One region of the Streptomyces sp. NPDC099050 genome, then DNA from elsewhere that is predicted to be linked to it. Evidence: riboswitches for the same ligand, from Rfam matches in the RefSeq annotation. Region 1 holds a riboswitch; each other region holds the start of a gene.
What was found. A riboswitch is a leader RNA that binds a small molecule or an ion and turns the genes downstream of it on or off. The one in region 1 is predicted to bind thiamine pyrophosphate.
Positions count from the first base shown of each region.

Region 1 (5,613 bases):
CCGCCGATGGCGAACCACGGCCGGTCCTGGGCGAGGGAGGCCGCGTGCCGGACGAGGCCGAGGCCGGGGGCGAACCGGCCGGGCTTGGTGGGGGTGGGCCAGCAGGGGCCGGTGCAGAAGTAGTCCACGCCGGGCTCGGCGGCGGCCGCGTCGACCTCCGCCTCGGAGTGGCAGGAGCGGCCGATCAGGACCTCCCGGCCCAGGATGGCGCGGGCGGCGGGCACCGGGATGTCGCCCTGCCCGAGGTGCAGCACGTCCGAGCCGATGGCGTGCGCGACGTCGGCCCGGTCGTTGACGGCGAGCAGCTTGCCGTGGCGGCGGGCCGCTTCGGCGAAGACCCGGAGGTGCTCCAGCTCCTCGCCCGCCTCCATGCCCTTGTCGCGCAGCTGGACGATGTCCACGCCGCCGGCGAGGACGGCGTCCAGGAACTCGGGGAGGTCGCCCTGCCGCTTGCGGGCGTCCGTGCACAGGTAGAGCCGGGCATCGGACAGCTGGGCGGCGATGGCGGACATGGGTACCCCCGGGGTGATGTGTCGTACGGGCGTCCGGACGTACGTACGCGGTGTGCGGGACCCGGACGGGCCCGCACACCGCGTGCACGGCGGATTCAGGTCAGAGGGCGAGCGCCTGAGCGCGGCGCTTCACCTCCGTGCCGCGATTCTCGCTCAGTGCCTGCACGGGGGTGCCGGGCAGGGTCTCGTCGGCGGTGAAGAGCCACTCCAGGATCTCCGCGTCGGTGAAGCGGTCGTCGCGGAGCACGGTCAGCAGGCCGACCAGCCCCTTGACGATCTTGTCCCCGTCGATGAAGGCCGCGGGGACCTGGAGGGAGCGGTTCTCGCCGCGGCGCACCGCGAGCAGCTGCCCTTCCTTGACCAGCTGGCGAACCTTGGTCACTTCGATGTCGAGCATCTCCGCGATGTCGGGGAGGTACAGCCAGGCGGGAACAAGGGCATCGATCTTTGCGTCAATCTCGGTCACGAGCACAAGCCTGCCATCTCGGACTGGCTGCCGGTACCCGAGCGACCCCGTCCGGGGACCCGGAGCCCCGCCGAGCGGGGCCGGAGACGGCCCGAGCGGGCCGGGAATCGGCCTGGGCGGGCCCGGCCCGGCCTCGGCGGGTCAGGTCGACGTCGACTTCAGGGCGGTCCCCGGGTCCGCGACCTTCGCCGGGTTCAGCAGCGCGCCCGACTCGATGAGGCGCCGGCCCTGCGCCAGGTCGCGCGGGCGGCCCACCGCGAGGACCGCGGCCAGCCGGCCCTCCCGCAGCCAGCACACCGACCAGGTGTCGTCCGCCGGGTCGCCGCGCCACACCATCGCGTCCGCGGAGCCGTGGTGCCCCGCGTACTGCACGAAGCGGCCGAACTGCTCCGACCAGAAGTACGGGACCGGGTCGTAGACCTGCTCCCCGGAGCCACCGGCGAGGATGTCCGCCGCGACCACCCGGGGCCCCTGGAGCGCGTTGTCCCAGTGGTGCACCAGCAGCCGCGACCCGTAGCGCCCCGACGGGAACGAGGCGCAGTCTCCCACCGCGTACACCCCGGGCACCGAGGTGCGCAGCCGCTCGTCGGCGACCACCGCCCCGTCCGGGCCGAGCTCCACGCCGGACCCCGCCAGCCATCCGGTGGCCGGCCGGGCGCCGATGCCCACCACCACCGCCCCGGCCGGCAGCGCCCGCCCGTCGGCCAGCAGGACCCGGCCCGGCTCCACGGAGGCCACCCGCGCGCCCGTCAGCAGCTCGGCGCCCGCCTGGGCGTACCAGCGCCCCATCGGCTCGGCGACCTCCGCGGGCAGCGCGCCCGCCAGGACCCGGTCGGCCGCCTCGACCACCGTCACCGCGCAGCCCGCCTCGCGGGCGGCGGTGGCGAACTCCGCCCCGATCCACCCGGCCCCGACCACCACCACCGCCGCGCCGGCCGCCAGTACGGGCCGCAGCCGGGCCGCGTCGTCCAGGGTGCGCAGCAAGTGCACCCCCGGGACGCCCTCCGCGCCGGGCAGGGTCAGCGGGAGGGCGCCGGTCGCCAGCACGAGGACCTCGTACGGGACCGGGCCGGCCCCGGTGTCCACTTCCTGGTCGGCGGCCCGCAGCCCGGTGACCTCGACCCCCAGGCGGAGCTCGATGCCGAGCTCCTCGAAGTCGACGTCGAAGGCCGAGTCCTCCGCCTTGCCGAGGAGCACCGCCTTGGACAGCGGGGGCCGGTCGTAGGGCTGGTGGGGTTCGGCTCCCAGCAGGGTGACGGGGCCGGCCCAGCCCTGTTCCCGGAGGGCGACCGCGGTCTGGACCCCGGCCATCCCGGCACCGACGATCACCACGCCGCGCCGAGTGTCTTGCGCCTGCTGCGTCTGCTGTTGCGTCTGCTCGCTCACGCGGCCCAGCCTAATCAACTGACGATCCGTCAGGAATAGCGGGCGGGAACCTACCCGGGGACCGGGCGGGGTTCGGGCGGGGACCGCCTCCGGGGAGGCAGCCTTACCGGCCGTCGGCCTCACCGTTACTCTGGCACGGAACCTATCGCGGGAGTCCGGGCGTACCGGGCTGAGAGGGAGGCTGGCCGGCCTCCGACCGTACGAACCTGATCCGGGTCATGCCGGCGAAGGGAGGGGCTGGACGCCCATGCATTCATCCAGGAACGGCCGGAGTCCCGGCCACGACGTCCTCGTCATCGGGGGCGGCATCATCGGTCTGGTCACCGCCTGGCGGGCGGCCCGGCGCGGGCTGCGCACCGCACTGGCCGATCCGGCCCCCGGCGGCGGCGCCGCCCAGGTCGCGGCCGGCATGCTGGCCGCCGTCACCGAGCTGCACTACGGCGAGGAGACCCTGCTCGGGCTCAACCTCGCCTCCGCCGCCCGCTACCCCCATTTCGCGGCCGAGCTCGCCGAAGCCAGCGGCGGGATGGACATCGGCTACCGCGCCTGCGGCACCCTCGCCGTCGCCCTCGACGCCGACGACCGGCTGCACCTGCGCGAGCTGCACGCCCTCCAGCGCCGCTGCGGCCTGGAGTCCGAGTGGCTGACCGGCCGCGAGTGCCGCCGCCTGGAGCCGATGCTGGCTCCGGGCGTGCGCGGCGGCCTGCGCGTGGACGGCGACCACCAGGTCGATCCCCGCCGCCTCGCGGCCGCCCTGCTGGCCGCCTGCGAACGGGCCGGCGTCTCCCTGCACCGCGCCGGAGCGGCCCGGCTGCTGACCGCCGCCGACCGGGCCTGCGGCGCGGTCCTCGACGACGCGGACGGTACGGAGCTGCGCGCCGACCAGGTGGTGCTGGCCGCGGGCTCGCTCAGCGGCCGGCTGGACGGCGTACCGCCCGAGGCCGTGGCCCCCGTACGGCCGGTGAAGGGTCAGGTGCTGCGCCTCGCGGTGCCACCGTCCTACGCGCCGTTCCTGTCGCGGACCGTACGGGCCGTGGTGCGCGGCAGCCACGTGTACCTCGTCCCCCGCGAGAACGGCGAACTCGTCCTCGGCGCCACCAGCGAGGAACTCGGCTGGGACACCACGGTCACCGCGGGCGGGGTCTACGAACTCCTGCGCGACGCCCACGAACTGGTACCCGGGATCACCGAACTCCCCCTGGTGGAGACCCGGGCCGGACTGCGGCCCGGTTCGCCGGACAACGCCCCCCTCCTCGGCCCGACCGAACTCCCGGGGCTGCACCTGGCCACCGGGCACTACCGCAACGGCGTCCTGCTGACCCCGCTGACCGGGGACGTGATGGCGGACCTGCTGACCACCGGCGAACTCCCGGAGATCGCCCGCCCCTTCACCCCGCGCCGCTTCGCCGCCACCTCCACTGCCGCCTCCACTGCCGCCTCCCCCGGCACGTCCACCCTCACGCGACAGGAGTCGTTCGCATGACCATTTCCGTCAACGGCGAGCCGCACGAGATCGCGGACGGGACCATGCTCGCCGCCGTGGTCGCCACCCTCACCGAGGCCACCAAGGGGGTCGCGGCCGCCCTCAACGAGACCGTGGTGCCGCGCGGCCAGTGGCCTTACACCTCCGTGACCGACGGCGACCGCGTCGAGGTCCTCACCGCGGTCCAGGGGGGCTGAGCACCATGGCGGACGACCTGTTCACCCTGGGCGGCCGGACCTTCTCCTCGCGCCTGATCATGGGCACCGGCGGAGCCCCGAGCCTGGACATCCTGGAACGGGCGCTGGTCGCGTCCGGCACCGAACTCACCACGGTCGCGATGCGGCGCCTCGACCCGACGGTCCAGGGCTCGGTCCTGTCCGTCCTGAACCGCCTGGGCATCGCCGTCCTCCCCAACACCGCGGGCTGCTTCACGGCGGGCGAGGCCGTACTGACGGCCCGGCTGGCCCGGGAGGCCCTCGGCACGGACTGGATCAAACTGGAGGTCGTCGCGGACGAGCGCACCCTCCTGCCGGACGGCATCGAACTGCTCGACGCCGCCGAGACCCTGGTCGACGAGGGCTTCACGGTCCTCCCCTACACGAACGACGACCCGGTCCTCGCCCGCAAACTGGAGGACGTGGGCTGCGCGGCGATCATGCCGCTCGGATCCCCGATCGGGTCCGGCATGGGCATCCGCAACCCGCACAACTTCGAGCTGATCACCGAGCGGGCCGGGGTCCCGGTCATCCTGGACGCGGGCGCCGGAACGGCCTCGGACGTGGCCCTGGCCATGGAACTGGGCTGCGCGGCGGTCATGCTCGCCTCGGCGGTGACCCGGGCGCAGCTCCCCGTCCTGATGGCCGCGGCCATGCGGGACGCGGTATCGGCGGGCCGCCTGGCCCACCGCGCGGGCCGCATCCCCCAACGCCGCTTCGCGGAAGCCTCCTCCCCGCGGGAAGGCCGAGCCGCCCTGGACCCGGAACGCCCGGCGTTCTGAGGGGAAGGCGGTACGGGGCCCTGCGGGGGCGGGGTCCTCGCCCCCTCGCGCACCACCCCGACCCGGTGGCTGCCCACCCGCCCCCCCTCGGTGCCGGGGCGGAACCGGCCCGCCCAGCGCGGCGGGACCGGGGAGAAGACGGAATCCGGGCCAGCCGGAAGCGTCGAGAGGTTTGGGGTTTCCCGTCAGCCTCATCGTCCTTCCGCGTCGGGCCGCCCTGTCAAGGGCGCTCACTACGTTCGCGTCGCTCCGCGACGGCCTTCGGCCGCCCTTGACAGACCGACCCGCCACGGAAAAACGAAGGCAGCCGGAAAACCCCAAAAGAACGGGCGGGTCAGAGAGACATGGACTGCCCGATCAGCGAAGCGCAACCCAGCTCCGGCAGGGACAGCAGCCCCGAGCTGGGCCCTTCCATGTCGAGAATCCGGGCCGGTGAGACGACCACAAGCCGCAGGCAAAGGACGCGCGCATCAGATCGCTACACGGTTCCCGCCCATGGCGTCCCCAGCCCGTCTGGGGCTGATGCCTTGAAACCCGCCCTCACCGCACGGTGAGGAGGTTGTCCCGCGACTTCCGCCGCGTCGTGGCGCTCATGCGAGGCTGTCCGTACGCTCCGCCAGCGCGCGCAGACGATCCGACGCAGTCCGGCCTGCGACGAGTACGAGGTCTCGCACGACCGCCCGGGCGGCCGCATGGGTGTGGATCACCTCGGGTGCCAGCTCCTCGGCGCGCAGCAGGCAGTCCAGGGAGTCGGCGTACTGGCGGCGTT
Region 1 is NZ_JBIWAE010000002.1:233,907-239,519, reverse strand. It holds gene thiE (thiamine phosphate synthase) at 1-512, opposite strand, end outside; gene ACIQV3_RS04085 (Rv2175c family DNA-binding protein) at 613-978, opposite strand; gene ACIQV3_RS04080 (NAD(P)/FAD-dependent oxidoreductase) at 1,120-2,364, opposite strand; TPP riboswitch at 2,502-2,614, shown strand; gene thiO (glycine oxidase ThiO) at 2,612-3,847, shown strand; gene thiS (sulfur carrier protein ThiS) at 3,844-4,044, shown strand; gene ACIQV3_RS04065 (thiazole synthase) at 4,050-4,844, shown strand; gene ACIQV3_RS04060 (helix-turn-helix domain-containing protein) at 5,435-5,613, opposite strand, start outside.

Region 2 (5,613 bases), on a different contig from region 1:
CCGCCAGGTCCACGGCGTCCACGACCGCGCGCTCACCGAAGCGGACCGACACCCCTTCCAGCTGAAGCAGGGTCATCAGAACTCTCCGGAGGTCTTGTCGGGTCGCAGTCGCTCCAGCGCCAGCAGGGACACCGCGCACACCAGCATCAGGATCGTGCTCAGGGCCATCGCCTGCCCGTAGTTCATCTCCCCGGCCCGCCCCAGCAGCCGGGCCACGGCGACCGGCAGCGTCGGACGGTCGGGCCGCGCGATGAAGACGGTCGCCCCGAACTCCCCGAGGGACACCGCGAAGGCGAAGCCGGCCGCGATCAGCAGGGCCCGCCGCACCATCGGCAGGTCCACCTCCCGCCAGGCCCGCAGCGGTGAGGCGCCGAGCACGGCGGCGGCCTCCCGCAGCCGCCCGTCCACCGCGCGGAGCACCGGCAGCATGGTCCGTACGACGAAGGGAACGCCCACCAGCGCCTGCGCCAGCGGCACCAGGATCCACGAGGTCCGCAGGTCCAGCGGCGGCTCGTCGAGGGTGATGAGGAAGCCGAAGCCGACGGTGACGGCCGACACCCCCAGCGGGAGCATCAGCAGCGCGTCGAAGCCCCGTACGAAACGGCCCGCGCGCCGGGTCAGCGCCGCGGCCGCGAGCCCTCCGACGACCAGCGCGATGGCGGTGGCGGCGAGGGCGTACTGCAGGGAGTTCCAGATGGCCTCCAGCGGCGGCACCAGGAACGTTCCGCCGCCGGCGCCCACCTCCTGGAGGGCCCGGTAGAAGCCGAAGCCGTAGCCGCCGGGGGCGTCCAGCGAGCGCTCGACCAGCACCGCCAGCGGCGCCACGATCAGCAGCGCCACCGTCAGCAGCACCCCGCCGAGCAGGGTGCGCTGGGCCCAGCCGCGCGGCCGGTGCGTGGTCCGCCCCGGGTCGACGAGCCGCAGCGCGGTCTCCCGCTTGCGCACGGTCCGGGCGTGCACGCCGAGGATCGCTCCGATGGCCGCGAACTGCACCATCGTCAGCACCGCGGCCGTCGGCAGGTCCAGGAGCTGCGCGGTCTGCCGGTAGACCTCCACCTCCAGGGTGGAGTACGCGGGCCCGCCGAGGATCTGCACGACGCCGAAGGAGGAGAACGTGAACAGGAACACCATCAGCGAGGCGGCGGCGACGGCCGGGCCCAGCGCGGGCAGCGTCACGCGCCGCCAGGCGGCGAACCGCCCGGCGCCGAGCACCCGGGCGGCCTCCTCCTGACGCGGATCCAGCTGGGCCCACAGTCCGCCGACCGTGCGGATGACCACGGCGTAGTTGAAGAAGACGTGCGCGAGCAGGATCGCCCAGACGGTCGTGTCGAGGCGGATCCCCCACACCTCGTCCAGCAGACCGTTCCGCCCCACGAGCGCGAGGAAGGCGGTGCCGACCACGACCGTCGGCAGGACGAACGGCACCGTCACGAGCGCCCGCAGCAGTTGTTTGCCGGGGAACTCGAAGCGCGCGAAGACGTACGCGCCGGGGAGCGCGATCAGGAGCGTGAGCGCCGTGGACGCGAGCGCCTGCCAGGTGGTGAACCAGAGCACGTCGCCGATGTCGGGCCGGGCCAGCACCTCGCCGATCCGGCCGAACTGCCAGCCCGCGTCGGTCTTGAGCCCGCGCCCGACGATCGCGGCCACGGGGTACGCGAAGAACAGCCCGAAGAAGACGAGCGGCACGGCCATCAGGCCGAGCCTGACGGCCGTGGCCCGCCCGCTCTCCTTCGGTACGGAACGGGGCCGTCCTACTTCACGACGAGCGTGGTCCACGCCTTGACCCACTGGTCGCGGTTCTTGGCGATGGCCTCCGGGGCGACCGTCTCGGGCTTCTCGATGACCACGCCGTGCTTGGTGAACAGCTCGGGCAGCACCGCGTCCTTGGTCACCGGGTTCACGAACATCTGGAGCGGCATGTCCTCCTGGAACTTCTTGGAGATCAGGAAGTCCAGGAGCGCCTTGCCACCCTCCTCGTTCTTCGCGCCCTTGAGCAGACCGGCGAACTCGGTCTGCCGGAAGCACGTGCCCGTCGAGACGCCCGTCGGGGCCTCGGCCGGCTGCGGCTCGCCGTAGAGGACCTCGACCGGCGGGCTGGAGGCGTAGGAGACGACCAGCGGGCGGTCGCCCTTGGCCTTCTTGCCGCCCGCCGAGCCGGAGAAGCGCTCGTTGTAGGCCTGCTCCCAGCCGTCGACGACCTCGACGCCGTTGGCCTTCAGCTTGCTCCAGTAGTCCTTCCAGCCCTCGTCGCCGTACTTGCCGACGGAGGCGAGCAGGAAGCCGAGGCCGGGCGAGGAGGTCGTGGCGTTCTCGGTGACCAGCAGGTTCTTGTACTCCGGCTTGATCAGGTCGTCCAGCGTCTGCGGCGGGGCGAGCTTCTTGTCGGCGAAGTAGGCCTTGTCGTAGTTCACGCAGATGTCGCCGGAGTCGACCGGGGTGACCCGGTGCTCCTTGTCGAGCACGAACTCGGGCTTCACGCCGGCCAGCCCCTTGGCCTCGTACGGCGTGAAGATGCCGTTGTCGAGGGCCCGGGACAGCAGCGTGTTGTCCACGCCGAAGAAGACGTCGCCGCGCGGGGAACCCTTGGTGAGGATCTCCTGGTTCAGTGCCGCGCCCGCGTCGCCGGACTTCAGGACCTTGACGGTGTAGCCGCTCTGCTGCTCGAACTCCTTGAGGACCGTGTCGGTCACGTTGAAGGAGTCGTGCGAGACGAGGGTGATCGTCTTGACGGTACTGGACTTGGACGCCGGGGCGTCGGACGCCCCGGCGGACTTGTCCTTGGCGTCGCCGCCGCAGGCGCTGAGCGTGGTGACGCCGAGCGCGGCCGCGAGCGCGACGCCCGCCATCTTCTTGGTGGTGCTCATTGGTGCATTCCTCCTGGGATGTCCAGGAGAAGACGCGGCCCTGCCCGGCGCTCTGTGGAGCGGACGCCGGGCAGGGCGCAACAGCTTGAGTGATGACCGAACTTCCTACCCCGAATGACCGGGGCGAGGTTCAGAGGGTCTGCGGTGACGGTTACCGCACTCTCAGCGCTGTGGCGCTCCCCTGTCGGAATATGAAATTGGTTGTTCGGCCACAGGGTACCCCGCGGCCGAATGCCCACCTCAATTGGCGGAAATCAGCGCTCCGAGGCGGCGAGCTGGCCGCACGCGCCGTCGATCTCCTGGCCACGGGTGTCGCGTACGGTCACCGGCACTCCGTGGCGGGCGATGGCCTCGACGAAGGCCTTCTCGTCCTCGGGCCGCGAGGCGGTCCACTTCGAGCCCGGCGTCGGGTTCAGCGGGATCAGGTTGACGTGCACGCGCTTGCCCTTGAGCAGCCTGCCGAGCAGGTCACCGCGCCAGGCCTGGTCGTTGATGTCGCGGATCAGGGCGTACTCGATGGAGATCCGGCGGCCGGACTTCTCCGCGTACTCCCAGGCCGCGCCGAGCACCTCGCGGACGTTCCAGCGGGTGTTCACGGGGACCAGGGTGTCGCGCAGCTCGTCGTCCGGGGCGTGCAGGGAGACGGCGAGGCGGCACTTGAAGCCCTCGTCGGAGAAGCGCAGCATCGCCGGGACCAGGCCCACGGTGGAGACCGTGATGCCGCGCTGCGACAGGCCCAGGCCGTCGGGCTCCGGGTCGGTCAGGCGGCGGATGGCGCCGACGACGCGGTTGTAGTTGGCGAGCGGCTCGCCCATGCCCATGAAGACGATGTTCGACAGCCGGGCGGGCCCGCCGGGGACCTCGCCGTCGCGCAGGGCGCGCATGCCGTCGACGATCTGGTGGACGATCTCGGCCGTCGACAGGTTGCGGTCCAGACCGGCCTGGCCGGTGGCGCAGAACGGGCAGTTCATGCCGCAGCCGGCCTGCGAGGAGATGCACATGGTGACCCGGTCCGGGTAACGCATCAGCACCGACTCGACGAGCGTGCCGTCGTGCAGCTTCCACAGGGTCTTGCGGGTGGTGTCGTCGTCGCACGAGATGTGCCGCAGGACGTTCATCAGGTCCGGCAGCAGCTCCTGCTGGAGCTTCTCGCGGGACGCGGCGGGGATGTCGGTCCACTCGGCCGGGTCGTGCGCGTACCGGGCGAAGTAGTGCTGGGAGAGCTGCTTGGCCCGGAACGGCTTCTCACCGATCGCGGCGACGGCCTCCCGGCGCTCCTCGGGCGTGAGGTCGGCGAGGTGCCGGGGCGGCTTCTTCGCTCCACGAGGGGCGACGAAAGTGAGCTCTCCCGGGACAGGGCGGGCCATGGCAGGTACTCCTTGTAAGACGAAAGGCGCGCCGCAGAAGCAGCGCGCCTTTCAAGAGTAACCGCCCCGCCTGTACGGGCGCCTTTTCGCAGGTCAGCCGGTGCCGACGAACAGCGCCAGCAGCAGCCAGACCACCGGGGCCGTCGGGAGCAGGGAGTCCAGCCGGTCCATGATGCCGCCGTGGCCCGGCAGCAGCGTGCCCATGTCCTTGATCCCGAGATCCCGCTTGATCATGGATTCCCCGAGGTCACCGAGCGTGGCGCTGACGGCGACGGCGAAGCCGAGCACCAGGCCCTGCCACCAGACGCCCCCGTCGATCAGGAACTCCATGCACAGCGCGCCGGCGCCCATCGCGAAGGCCACCGCGCCGAAGAGCCCCTCGCGGGTCTTTCCCGGGCTGATGCGCGGGGCGAGCTTGGTCTTGCCGAAGCGCCACCCCACCGCGTAGGCCCCGGTGTCGCTGACCACGGTCAGGAGCAGGAAGGTGATCACCCGCTGCGGCCCGTCGTCGGCCCTGAGTAGCATCGCGACGAAGGTGGCCAGGAAAGGCACGTAGAACGCCGCGAAGGCGCCCGCCGTGACGTCCCGGAGGTAGTCCTCGGGCGGCTCGGTCATCCGCCAGACGAGCACCGCCAGCACCGTCAGCGCCATGGCCACCCAGGCACCCTCGGCCCCGCGGACGAATCCGGCGATGACCATGGCCGCGCCGCCGATGGCGAGCGGGACCAGCGGGGCCTTGATGCCCTTCTTCTCCCGCAGCCGGGAGGTGAGCTCCCACAGGCCGACGACGACCGCCACGACGACGACGCCGACGAAGACCGCCTTGACGATGAGCAGCGAGGCGAAGATCACCGCGCCGAGGCCCACTCCGACCCCTATGGCCGCCCGCAGGTCCCGCCCGGCCCGCTTCTTCTGAGGCGGGGGCGAGGCGTCCTGCGGTGCCGGCGAAGGCGGGGTCGGCGGGGGGCTGGGCATGGGCTCCTGCGGCGGTGTATCGGCGCGGAAGAGGGGGCCGCCGTCAGCGGCGGCCCCCCGATCGCGTGCTTCCCGGTCGTCGAAGTCACGGCCGGCGGCATCGGGCACGATGGGCATGGGCCGAGTGTGCGGGCCCACCAGCGCATCGTAGGCAGGACCCGCCGGAACCGGCTCCGGCTGCCAGGAAGTGTCGTTCATCAGACTTCGAGGAGCTCGGCTTCCTTGTGCTTGAGCAGCTCGTCCACCTGCGCGACGTACTTCGCGGTGGTGTCGTCGAGCTCCTTCTCCGCGCGGCGCACCTCGTCCTCGCCGGCTTCCTTGTCCTTGACGAGCTTGTCGAGGGCGTCCTTCGCCTTGCGGCGAATGGCGCGGATCGACACCTTGGAGTCCTCGGCCTTGGTGCGCGC
Region 2 is NZ_JBIWAE010000007.1:28,529-34,141, forward strand. It holds gene ACIQV3_RS13945 (ABC transporter ATP-binding protein) at 1-76, opposite strand, end outside; gene ACIQV3_RS13950 (ABC transporter permease) at 76-1,692, opposite strand; gene ACIQV3_RS13955 (thiamine ABC transporter substrate binding subunit) at 1,752-2,864, opposite strand; TPP riboswitch at 2,949-3,057, opposite strand; gene rlmN (23S rRNA (adenine(2503)-C(2))-methyltransferase RlmN) at 3,119-4,231, opposite strand; gene ACIQV3_RS13965 (phosphatidate cytidylyltransferase) at 4,325-5,404, opposite strand; gene frr (ribosome recycling factor) at 5,404-5,613, opposite strand, start outside.
Region 2: linked by a shared signal. The riboswitch ahead of ACIQV3_RS13955 (thiamine ABC transporter substrate binding subunit) and the one ahead of thiO (glycine oxidase ThiO) in region 1 are both predicted to bind thiamine pyrophosphate.

Region 3 (5,613 bases), on a different contig from region 1:
GGCGTGCCGCCGACCCATCGGCGGCCGCACTCCCTAACGTCGCCCGCGATCCGTCCGACGAGAGGGTGCTGCGGTGAGGCCGACCATCTGTCTGAACATGATCGTCAAGAACGAGGCGCCGACGATCCGGAAGTGCTTGGAGACGGTGCGCCCCCTGATCGACACCTGGGTGATCGTGGACACGGGCTCCACCGACGGCACCCAGGACGTCATCCGGGACTGCTTCGCCGACCTGCCCGGCACGCTCCACGAGCGGCCGTGGAAGGGTTTCGACGGCAGCCGCAGCGAGGCCGTCGAACTCGCGCGCTCCAGCGCGGACTACCTGCTGTTCATCGACGGCGACGACGAGATGCAGATCCAGCCCGGGTTCCGCATGCCGGACCTCACGCTCGACGCGTACCAGGTGGCGCTGCACGACGGTCCGATCGTCCACTGGCGGCCGGCCCTGGTCTCCACCCGACTGCCCTGGCGGTACGTGGGCGTGCTCCACGAGTACATCGAATGCGACACCGAGTACAGCCGCGACGTGATCGAGGGCTTCAACATCCTCTCCATCGGCGGTGGGGCCCGCCTCCGCGAAGAAGGGCAGCGGGCGAAGTACCTGCGCGATGCGGGAGTCCTCACCGAAGGCCTCGCGAAGGAACCCGACAACACCCGTTACGCGTTCTACCTGGCCCAGAGCTGGCGCGACGCGGGCGAGCCCGAGAAGGCCCTCGACGCCTACGACCGCCGGGTCGCCATGGGCGGCTGGGCCGAGGAGACCTACTGCGCCCGGCTCTACGCCGCACGGCTCGCGGTCGCCCTGGACAGGCCGTCGGCCGAGGTGCTGGACCGCTACCTCCGCGCGCACGAGAGCCGCCCCTCACGCGTCGAGGCGCTCGGGGACCTCGCCCGGCTCTGCCGCCTCGAAAGCCGCTGGCCCCTCGCCTACCTGTTCGCCCGGCAGGCCGTGAGGGTGCCGCGCCCGGACGACATCCTCTTCGTCGAGTTCGCGTGGCACGACTGGCGCGCACTCGACGAACTCGCGGTGGCCGCCTACTGGGCCGGCGAGTACCGGGAGTCCCTGGACTGCTGCGAACTGCTGCTCCAGGACGGCAGGCTGCCCGACGACCAGCAGGACCGGGTCCTCGCGAACCTCGAATTCGCGCGGCGCAAGCTGGGCGTGGGCTCCCGGACCTTCGCCTGACCGTCCGCCCGGACCGGTACCTGCCCGCCCCGGGCTGAAACGACGTAGGCGACGGCGGCCCGCGACTCCCCCCTCGGTGTCGCGGGCCGCCGTCGTGTGCCTGGGCGGGGGGTCAGTCCGCCAGCGGCAGGTACACGCGGTTGCCCGCGGCGGCGAACTCGGCGGACTTCTCCGCCATGCCCGCCTCGATCTCCTCGGCACCCAGGTCGCCACCGTGCTGGCGGCGGATGTCCTGGGAGATCTTCATCGAGCAGAACTTCGGACCGCACATGGAGCAGAAGTGCGCGGTCTTGGCCGGCTCGGCCGGGAGGGTCTCGTCGTGGAACTCACGGGCCGTGTCCGGGTCGAGGGCCAGGTTGAACTGGTCCTCCCAGCGGAACTCGAAGCGCGCGTCCGACAGGGCGTCGTCCCACTCCTGGGCACCCGGGTGGCCCTTGGCCAGGTCCGCCGCGTGGGCCGCGATCTTGTACGTGATGACACCGGTCTTCACGTCGTCGCGGTTCGGCAGGCCCAGGTGCTCCTTGGGGGTGACGTAGCAGAGCATCGCGGTGCCCCACCAGGCGATCATCGCGGCACCGATGCCCGAGGTGATGTGGTCGTACGCGGGCGCGACGTCGGTGGTCAGCGGGCCGAGCGTGTAGAACGGCGCCTCCTCACAGATCTCCTGCTGGAGGTCGATGTTCTCCTTGATCTTGTGCATCGGGACGTGCCCGGGGCCCTCGATCATCGTCTGCACGTTGTGGCGCTTGGCGATCGTGTTCAGCTCGCCCAGCGTCTTCAGCTCCGCGAACTGCGCGGCGTCGTTCGCGTCCGCGATCGAACCGGGGCGCAGGCCGTCACCCAGCGAGTACGTCACGTCGTACGCGGCGAGGATCTCGCAGAGCTCCTCGAAGTTCGTGTAGAGGAAGTTCTCCTTGTGGTGCGCCAGGCACCAGGCGGCCATGATCGAGCCACCGCGCGAGACGATGCCGGTCTTGCGGCGGGCGGTCAGCGGCACGTACGACAGCAGCACGCCGGCGTGGACCGTCATGTAGTCGACGCCCTGCTCGGCCTGCTCGATGATCGTGTCCTTGTAGATCTCCCAGGTCAGGTCCTCGGCGCGGCCGTCGACCTTCTCCAGCGCCTGGTACAGCGGCACGGTGCCGATCGGCACGGGGGAGTTGCGCAGCACCCATTCGCGGGTGGTGTGGATGTTGCGGCCGGTGGAGAGGTCCATGACCGTGTCGGCGCCCCACTTGGTCGCCCAGGTCATCTTGTCCACCTCCTCCTCGATCGAGGAGGTGACCGCGGAGTTGCCGATGTTGGCGTTGACCTTCACCAGGAACCGCTTGCCGATGATCATCGGCTCGATCTCGGGGTGGTTCACGTTGACCGGCATGACCGCGCGACCTGCGGCGATCTCCTCGCGGACGACCTCGGGGGAGACGTTCTCGCGGATCGCGACGTACTCCATCTCCGGGGTGATCTCGCCCCGGCGGGCGTACGCGAGCTGCGTGACCGCGGCGCCGCCACGGCCGCGGCGGGGCTGGCGCGGACGGCCAGGGAAGACCGCGTCGAGGTTCTTGAGGCCACCGCGCGGAGAGGTGTGCTTGATGCCGTCGTCCTCGGGGCGCACGGGGCGGCCCGCGTACTCCTCGGTGTCACCGCGACTGATGATCCAGTTCTCGCGCAGCGGCGGCAGGCCCCGGCGCACGTCGGTCTCGATCTGCGGGTCGGTGTACGGACCGGACGTGTCGTAGAGCGTCACGTCCTTGCCGTTGGTGAGGTGGACCTGACGAACCGGCACCCGGAGGTCGGGGCGGGAGCCCGCCACGTACCCCTTGTGCCAGCCGGGCTGGCGCTCGGTCTGGCCGTCGGCGTCCTGGCTGACGGCAGGCGTGCGTGCGTCCTGAATGGTCATGAGACCTAATCTCCCTACGCCGGCATTACCCGGTAACAGGTTCGGCGGTCGACGCAGCCTCCTCCCGTACGCATATTCGAATGCGAACGGTGATCAGCGCCCTCTCAGCCCGGTGCTCCGAGCTCCCGCGTTGTGCAAAGTAGCCCCCACGCTAGCGTCATGTGTGGCGTGCTGAACAGTGGGCCCCCTCATCTGTTGCGATGATCAGCCAGTGACGTCCTCGCCGCAGCCCCCCACTGACCCCACGGATCCCGCCGGTCACGCCGACCACACCGGCCACGCGGGCCACGCGCACGCCGACCCCGGCCACTCGCCCGACCGCGCTCCCGGACACTCCCACGGCCACACGCACAGCCACGGCCCGGCGGCCCCCGTCTCGAAGCACCTGCGCAAGGTGATCGCGGCCGTCCTTATCCCCTTCGCCGCCGCCGTCGTGATCGGCATGGTGGTGCTCTGGCCCGGTGGCGCGCCGGACCACGCGCGCACCGGAGTGGGCTTCGACCGGCAGACCCAGCAGGGAACGGTCGTCGCGCTCCAGCAGGTCGACTGCAAATCCGTGAACGCCGCCCAGGTGCCCGCCACCGGCGACACCTCCACCCCCGAGGGGCGCGAGGCCCTCGCCTCGCAGACCGGCGACTGCAAGAAGGCCACCATCAGGGTCGGCAGCGGCCCCGACAAGGGCCGCGAGTTCTTCGAGATCCTCCAGCCCGGCGCGCCACGACAGTTGACGGACGGCCAGGACGTGGTGGTCGCCTACGCCCCGGACGCGCCCCGGGATCTCCAGTACTCCGTGATCGACGTGAACCGCAAGCTGCCGATGGCCCTGCTCGCCGGCATCTTCGCCCTCGCGGTCGTCCTCGTCGGGCGGATGCGCGGGCTGTTCGCGCTCATCGCCCTCGTCGTCAGCTTCGCGGTGCTGACCCTGTTCATCCTCCCGGCGATCCTGCAGGGATCGAATCCGCTGGTCGTGGCCGTGGTCGGAGCCAGCGCGATCATGCTGATCGCCCTCTACATGTGCCACGGGTTGACGGCCCGCACCTCGGTCGCGGTCCTCGGCACCATCATCTCGCTGCTGCTGATCGGCCTGTTGGGTTCCCTGTTCATCGACTGGGCGTTCCTCAGCGGCAACACGGACGACAACACCGGGCTGATCCACGGGCTCTACCCGAACATCGACATGAGCGGTTTGCTGCTTGCGGGTGTCATCATCGGATCGCTCGGCGTACTCGACGACGTGACCGTCACTCAGACCTCGGCGGTCTGGGAACTCCACCAGGCAGACCCGTCGATGGGCCCGCGCGGGCTCTACCGGGCGGGCATCCGCATCGGACGCGACCACATCGCCTCGGTGGTGAACACCCTGGTACTGGCTTACGCGGGCGCGGCGTTGCCCCTGCTCCTACTGTTCTCGATCGCGAACAGCAGCATGGGTGCGGTGGCCAACAGCGAGCTGGTGGCGGAGGAGATCGTACGCACCCTCGTGGGCTCGATCGGACTGGTCGCCTCGGTACCCGTGACCACGGCGCTGGCCGCGCTGGTGGTGTCCGCCGACCGCGCGGAATCCCCGGCGGCCGCAGCAGCCTCGGGGCCGCTCCGCGGCGGCCGGGGCCGGCGACGCAAGCGCTGAATGGCGGACCGGCGGGCGCGGCTGGTCAGTTCGCGCACACGGCCGGTCGTGAGGAACGGCAGGGTGGAGCGCTCAGCGCGTCGGCACGCTGAGCCGTGGTGCGTATGGGTGAGTAGTGATGCAGGTGATACAGGTGGTGCAGGTGGTGCAGGCGGTTCGCTGATGCGGATCGTGCCGCGCTGCGTGCCGACGCGCCCTGGTCAGCAGGCGTCCGGCCGGGCTGCGGTCAGCCCGCGTTCTGCTCGTTCTGCTGCGACTCCGCCAGGATCTTGTCGAGCGCCTCGTCGAGGTTCTCCTCGAAGTCCCCGAGGTTGCGCTCCTGGCCGAGCGGGACGATCCGGTCGGTGCGGTCGAGGAACGCCACGAGTGGCGCCGCGCTCGCACGGAAGAGAGCCCGGTCTGCGCCTACCTGCAGCCGGATGTGGACATCGGACAGTTCCTCCGGATCGGTCGGGGCGATGTGGACATCGCCGTCACCGCACGGCTTGTTGATGCCGTCCAGAAGGAGCTCCCGGCCGAACGCCCAGGTGACGGGCGCATCTCCGGGAAGGTGGAAGGTCAGGCGGACCGCGTAGGGGTCACGAGCGTCGTACCGGAGTTCCACCGGAATCCGGAACGAGAGCTCCTCGGAAACGAGGAAGCTCATCATGACCTCTGCCTGTACCGACTCGCGCATTGCCTACCCCGCTGTAGTGGAAGTGGCCAGGAATGATCCCCCAAGGCCCTCTTGACAAGAGTGGTGGAAGCGCTTGCAGATCACAAGGAGTGAGTTTTCAGATACTGATAGAGAACGAGAGGGTGCTCAACAGCGCGCCTACTTCACTCCGTAGCCGATCGACCGCATACAGCAATCGGTTTTCCTGGTGGAGAGGGAGAGAAATCGCCATGGTCGCGGCGGTG
Region 3 is NZ_JBIWAE010000005.1:168,504-174,116, reverse strand. It holds gene ACIQV3_RS10980 (glycosyltransferase) at 74-1,186, shown strand; gene thiC (phosphomethylpyrimidine synthase ThiC) at 1,299-3,086, opposite strand; TPP riboswitch at 3,081-3,225, opposite strand; gene ACIQV3_RS10970 (YibE/F family protein) at 3,298-4,713, shown strand; gene ACIQV3_RS10965 (SsgA family sporulation/cell division regulator) at 4,940-5,389, opposite strand; gene ACIQV3_RS10960 (IclR family transcriptional regulator) at 5,487-5,613, opposite strand, start outside.
Region 3: linked by a shared signal. The riboswitch ahead of thiC (phosphomethylpyrimidine synthase ThiC) and the one ahead of thiO (glycine oxidase ThiO) in region 1 are both predicted to bind thiamine pyrophosphate.